Linked DNA regions of Flexistipes sp.. The protein of the gene in region 1 interacts with the protein of each later gene in a pairwise test. Links are inferred from orthologs where the notes say so. Each region holds a gene or a part of one and is shown in the gene's direction. Other genes may lie near its edges. The genes, in order: topA and UMU13_RS01115.

Evidence for each region.
Region 2: the proteins of topA (region 1) and UMU13_RS01115 interact in binary tests that used the Escherichia coli proteins (3 or more experiments, as listed by UniProt). The link is inferred for Flexistipes sp. from one-to-one orthologs.

The regions. Positions count from the first base shown.
Region 1 is NZ_JAXKVW010000013.1:56,434-59,868, reverse strand. The notes cover bases 298-3,398. They hold topA (type I DNA topoisomerase), read left to right. Parts: upstream 298-685; coding sequence 686-3,112; downstream 3,113-3,398. Other genes in these bases: trmFO (methylenetetrahydrofolate--tRNA-(uracil(54)-C(5))-methyltransferase (FADH(2)-oxidizing) TrmFO), read left to right, coding at 3,112-3,398; UMU13_RS09235 (DUF494 family protein), read left to right, coding at 298-634. Also shown: DNA-processing protein DprA, read left to right, coding at 1-208; more of UMU13_RS09235, read left to right, coding at 209-297; more of trmFO, read left to right, coding at 3,399-3,435. UniProt on the Escherichia coli protein: Releases the supercoiling and torsional tension of DNA, which is introduced during the DNA replication and transcription, by transiently cleaving and rejoining one strand of the DNA duplex.
Region 2 is NZ_JAXKVW010000001.1:250,902-254,105, forward strand. What follows is about bases 1-2,870. They hold UMU13_RS01115 (YigZ family protein), read left to right. Parts: upstream 1-1,090; coding sequence 1,091-1,651; downstream 1,652-2,870. Other genes in these bases: thiL (thiamine-phosphate kinase), read left to right, coding at 1-263; UMU13_RS01110 (MBL fold metallo-hydrolase), read right to left, coding at 264-887; UMU13_RS01120 (hypothetical protein), read right to left, coding at 1,771-2,667; UMU13_RS01125 (hypothetical protein), read right to left, coding at 2,725-2,870. Outside these bases: more of UMU13_RS01125, read right to left, coding at 2,871-3,054; UMU13_RS01130 (glycogen-binding domain-containing protein), read right to left, coding at 3,051-3,204.

The DNA.
Region 1 (3,435 bases):
TAAAGATGATGACTATAATATTAATTTTGACTCGGGCGAAGAAAAGGAAATTTATAATATTTTAAAAACTGAACCGCTTTCAATAGACGAAATCTGCATGCATTCCGGTAAAAATGCTCCCACGGTAATCACTACTTTATCAGGGATGGAATTAAAAGGTATGGTTCAGTACGATATGGACGGCAAATACTCAGTCAGGAGGATTTAAATGGATAAAATTGTTATAGCCTTAAATCTTATAATAGATTACATAGATACAGACGAAATAGTGAGTGAAAAGGATATTACCGACTATCTTCAGAATACAGGTTTTGATGATTATGAAATAAGACAGACTCTTTCCATATTGAATTTCGGTGTTTACGACTCCCCGAAAGCTATGCGTATTTTCACTGTACCTGAGAAAAACAAAATTACGGAAAAAGCTCTCCAGTATCTTCAGAAACTCAATATGGCGGGAATTCTGGATTTTATTACACTTGATGAAATCATCGACAAATCACTGGAATCCTCAGATCAGAAAATCGACGTGGAGCAGATAAAACAGATAGCTCTTTACACTCTGCTTGAAAAAAAATCCTACATATTTAAGAACGACTACGAAAGAGACGAAGAAGATTATTATATACAGTAACAGGAAATCCAGCCTGATTCACATTATTTTAGAGGACGGGGTGCAGCTTCTATGTCAAATGTAAAATCAAATCAATCCCCACAAAAAAAGGGAAAAAATCTTGTTATTGTTGAATCTCCCGCCAAAGCTAGAACAATTGAGCGGTATCTTGGCAGGGATTTCACGGTAATGGCAAGTGTCGGACATGTAAGGGATCTGCCCAAAAATGAGTTGGGAGTTGAGATCGAAGATAACTTCACACCAAAATACAAAACAATAAAAGGCAAGAAAAAAATAATAGATGCACTGAAATCTGCAGCCAAAGAGGCGGATAAAATCTATCTTGCAACTGACCCGGACAGAGAAGGTGAAGCTATAGCCTGGCATATTGCTACCGCATTGAAAACAAAAGCGGATAATACATACCGTGTCCAGTTTAACGAAATTACAAAACAGGGAGTAAACGAAGGCATAAAAGAGCCCGGCAGAATTAATATGAACAGGGTGAATGCCCAGCAGTCCAGAAGAATTCTTGACAGGCTTGTCGGCTACAAGGTCAGCCCTCTTCTATGGAAACCTTTAAAATACGGTCTGTCTGCGGGAAGAGTCCAGTCCGTTGCCTTGAGACTGATATGCGAGCGTGAAGAGGAGATTGAAAAGTTTGTACCAAAGGAATACTGGACATTGGACGGATATTTTGAAAAATCCGCAGGCGCACCGGAGTCAAAAGGGGAAGCTGTAAAAGCACGGCTGGAAAAGAAAAACGGAAAGAAAATCGAAATACCTGATGAAAAAAAAGTAAGGGAAATTCTCAGTGACTTAGAAAACAAAGAAGCGAAAGTGACTGATGTCGCAAAAAAGGAACTCAGACAGTCCCCCGCTGCTCCTTTCATAACATCCACATTACAACAGGATGCCAACAGAAAACTGGGATTTACAGCTAAGAAAACCATGATGCTTGCCCAGCAGCTTTATGAAGGTATTTCTCTGGGCAATGAAGGGCCTGTGGGCCTGATCACTTATATGAGAACAGATTCCACAAGGGTATCTTCGGAATCTGTAAAGCAGGCTAAAACTTTTATCACAAAACACTTCGGTGAAAAATTTCTCGGCAAGGGGCGCTCTGCAAAATCACAAAAAAAGAAAGCGGGTACACAGGACGCTCATGAGGCAATCCGCCCGACGAATGTTGACAAATCACCTGATAATATTAAGAATTTTCTCACCAATGATCAGTACAAGCTTTATAAGCTTATATGGGATCGTTTTGTGGCAAGCCAGATGGCGCCGGCGCTATTTGATCAGAGCACCATTACCATTACCGTTGGCGATTACGAATTTATCACAAAAGGGAAAATACTTAAATTCCCAGGTTTTATGAAGCTGTATGTTGAATCCAAAGAAAACGGTGAGAATAACGAAGATTCTATTATATATGATGTTACAAAGGATGAAAAACTGGAAGTAAAAAACTATGAGGAAAAACAGCACTTCACGTCCCCTCCTCCGAGATATTCCGAAGCACGGCTTGTAAAAACTTTAGAACAAAAAGGTATAGGCCGCCCCAGTACATATGCATCGATAATTTCCACGATTATCGAAAGAAACTATGTTCTCCTTGAGGAAAAGAAATTCAGACCCACTGAATTGGGAAGAATTGTCAACAAGCTGTTGATTTCAAATTTCACAAATCTTTTCAATGCGGAATTTACGGCGGAAATGGAAAAAGAACTGGATCAGGTGGAATCCGGAAGCAAGGAATGGGTGGAACTGCTGAATGAATTTTATAAAGATTTCAGAAAAGAACTCGATAAGGCCGAAGATAAATTTGATGCAGATCTCACAATCGACGAAAAGTGTCCGAAATGCGACAAAAAGTTAATTATAAAATACGGTAAAAACGGCTCATTTATTGCCTGTTCCGGCTATCCTGACTGCAGATTTTCATGTAATTTTGAAAGGGATGAAAACGGTAAAATCAAACTGACCGATGAAAAAAACGGCAAATCCACAGGATTGAAGTGTGAAAAATGCGGAAGCGAACTTGTCATCAAGCAAAGCAGATACGGCGAAATACTGGCATGTTCGGCTTATCCTGATTGCAAAAATATAAAAAGTTTCCTTCGTTTAAATGATGGGACTCTGAAAGTAATAGAGCCCGGCGAGAAATTAGAGGACAAATGTCCCAAATGTGAATCCGAACTGGTTGTAAAAAGCGGCAAAAACGGTATATTTGCAGCCTGTAGTTCATACCCTGATTGCAACTATACTGCAAATATCAAAGTGGATGAAGATGGTAATTTAAAACCTCAGATACTTAAAATCGATACGGTTAAATGCGAAAAGTGTGATGCGGAAATGGTTTTAAAACGAAGCAGAAGAGGTTCTTTTTTCGCATGCCCCAACTACCCCGACTGCAAGAACACCAAAGCTGCCGTTACAAATGAAGACGGACTGGTTACTGTAAAACAGAAAAAAGCCAAGTCAAACACCGAATAATGAGAAACAATGTCAAGACAATAACCATTATCGGCGGCGGCCTGGCCGGCACGGAAGCCGCGTATCAGCTGGCTGAACACGGGTTTAATGTAAAGCTTTATGAAATGCGCCCCGATAAAATGACTCCCGCCCACTCCACTGGTTTCCTGGGAGAGCTTGTTTGCTCAAACTCTCTCAAATCAGAATCACTTTCCACCGGCAGCGGCCTTTTGAAAGCAGAGCTTGATAAACTGGGCAGTATTATTATTAAAACTGCTCAAGAAACAAGAGTTCCCGCCGGAAATTCTCTTGCCGTTGACAGACAGGCACTTGCCAGACAACTC
Region 2 (3,204 bases), on another replicon or contig:
TGAAAATAGTTATAGAAGAAAAGCGGCTTCCGTTTTCACATCTTAAGCAGTTTGATGTGGATAAAGTTGATTATTTCATTAATTCCGGAGAAGAATTTGCCCTTCTTTTTACAGCAAAAAAGGAACACGCCGTTGATAACTCTCTTAAAGAAAAAGGAATCGAAGTGTACGATATTGGTTACACGCAAAAAGGCTCCGGCGTATTCCTGGACAACGGAAAGAAACGGGTAAGCATATCATCAAAAGGTTACGAGCACAAATAATTAAATTTTATCAAGAATTTTTACCGGTATTTTCCCTTCCAGTTTATCCTTGAACAGTGCAGCGTCACTTTCTGAGCCGACAATAGCACCGTAGTGCATGGGGATAGCCAGTTTTGGGTTGATTGCAAGGGCTGCTTCCACGGCTTCTTCAGCCGTCATTACATATGTGCCGCTTACAGGGATAAAAGCTATATCTATATCTTCTAAATTTTTCATTTCAGGGATAAAGTCCGTATCCCCGGCCAGATAATATCTGGTGCCGTCCAAATCAAAGATAAAGCCCAGCCAGTTATTCTCTCTGGGGTGAAAGTCTTTCCCGATATTGTAAGCGTGCACTGCTTCAATGTTTACTCCTTTTATTTCAACACTGTCACCGGGTTTCATTGCCGTAACGCTGCCGTTAATTTTACTTTTGCAATCTTGTGAAGCGGCAATTTCCGTATCATTTTTTAACAGTTTGGCAATGTCATCAGGGCTGCAGTGATCATGATGTGAATGAGTAACCAAAATAATATCAGCCTTGCTTTCAGTAGTCAGTTGAAAAGGATCCGTAAAAATATTTACATTCTTTCCTCTGATTTCAAAAGTATCGTGCCCATGAGAATTAATGTTTTCAACTGTCATATGAACCTCCTGCAAATTTATGGAGCATATGCTGTAAACCTTTAAGACTAATTAAACAATTACAATTAATAATAAAATTTAATGTAAAAATTTCAAGGATTTACTCGTTGTTGAGCTGGTGCCAATTTTGTGAGAATTGCATATTATTGCGAAATGATATATTAATCAGTAAATGAATGAGAGATGATGGGGTTTACTAATAGATGTATACGGTGATAAAAGAAGGCTATGGGGAATACGAGGTGAAAAAGTCAAAGTTTATATCATACGTTGTTCCTTATAAAAATTTTGAAGGTAAACTCGAACAACTGAAAACGCAGCATCCCAAGGCAAGGCATATTGTCTGGGCATACAGGCATCTGCAGGAAGATCAGCAGATAGATGAAAACTGTACGGATGACGGTGAGCCGAAAAATACTTCCGGCAAACCCACCCTGAATATTTTATACCATAATGATATAATAAATACGGCTGTTTTTACCGTCCGATATTTCGGTGGGATACTTCTGGGAACCGGAGGACTTGTAAAAGCGTATACCGAGAGTGCAAACCGGGCACTTAACGATGCAACGGTAATTGATACTGCAAAACTCTATAAAAAACCTGTAAAAATAGGGTACGATAAAATCAACCATCTGGAATATCTTGCCGGCATATATTATCTGAAGATTGTGAACAGGGAATTTTTAGGCACCTATGTTATTTTTACGCTGCAGGGACAAAAAGAGGTGATAGACCGTCTTGAAGCGGAAGTGGGGAAGTAATAATTTGTTGAATCGTGTACGGGTTGAGTGGAGAATTAGTGATAAGTTTACCCGAATAGCCAAAAGCAACTATAAATAAATGTTTACTTCCACTTTCACGAACATTGAACGTTTAACTATCAACGGTTGCCTCCGCCACCGCCGTTACCACCCGAACCGGAACCTTCACCGTGACCTCCCATACCTCCGGCGTCACTCATTCCGCCGGCACCTTGCTGTCCGGAGCCTGACATACCGCCTCTACTGCCGTTCATTCCATCGGCATGCCCCACTGCAGAAGCGCCTCTGTAACCGGCACCTATACTTTTGGACACATTTTCTGTAAATCTGCCGGTATGGGTGCTTGAAAAATTTTCTCTGAAGCTTTGTCTCATCTGGCTCATTTCCTGATGAGTAAAATTATGCTGCATTGCCTGATTCAAAACTCCATTGATTTGTGATGACTGCACTCCCAGTCTACTCATGGTTTTAGCTGTTTCCGTAACCTCTTTTGCCATTTGAGACATATTGCGGTTTTGCTGCATATTTTGATTAAGCATACTGCCGACTGCCTGGATATCTTCTTTTTTCATACCGGCTGCCATAGCTTCTTTCACATTTTCTTCAATCTGCTGCCTGACAGATTTCTTTGATGCAAACTGAGCTGCAAATTTTGATGCGAACTCCTGCCTCTGAGCCATTTGGTTCAAAGCACGGCTAATCATCTGCCCTCTTACATTTTTTGCTATACCCTCGTTTACTTTATCTGTTAAATCACTGACAGGATATCCCCGCTGCTGGTAATCTTCCACCTTGTTAAGGAAATTGCTGACGGTACTTTTGCTGTATCCGTGCTGGTACATATTCTGTAATGTTTCAGCAACTTCCCTTGACTCAGTTGCGGCTTGACGCACCTGATTCTGCAATTCGGCGGGAGTATTGCTTATCAGCTCATCCATTTTCACTTCCGCGGCAGAGACAAATGTATTCAATACTATGCTCAATAGAAAAGCAGCTGTTATTGTTATTTTGTTCATTTTGCTTCCTCCAATAACCTTTTAAATATAAAACGGATTAACTGTGCTTTGGTTACATTAAAATTCCAGAATACATAATTTTCCGCCAAATTCGTCTTTAATTTTCATCATGCATTCAGGAAGATATACCTTCTCGTCCACTTTATAAAAAAACTTTATTTCTTCTACATTTGCCGGTTTGTCTAAGGTATATATCCAGTATCCCTCATTTCTTTTGAAATGACTGCCGGCATAATTGTTTATGTCTGAATAGAAGATGACTTTCTCTGCTCCATTTCCATTGTAATAAAACGAAAGAGAGTCTTCCGACTGCTTGACGTAATGCCTTGAGCATGCTGTTACTGCTAAAAAAAGTATAATAATTGTACCAACTTTTAATTTTATCATGCATTAACCTTCAATATACTGTTTTTGTTGCCGAATCCGTCTTCTACTTTATATATTGAAGTGGGATCAGCAACAACTTTTTTATCGTTGATCAGGTAAAAATATTTGTATTCACCGGGCTTGAGTTTTACTTCAGCTTCCCAGTAACCG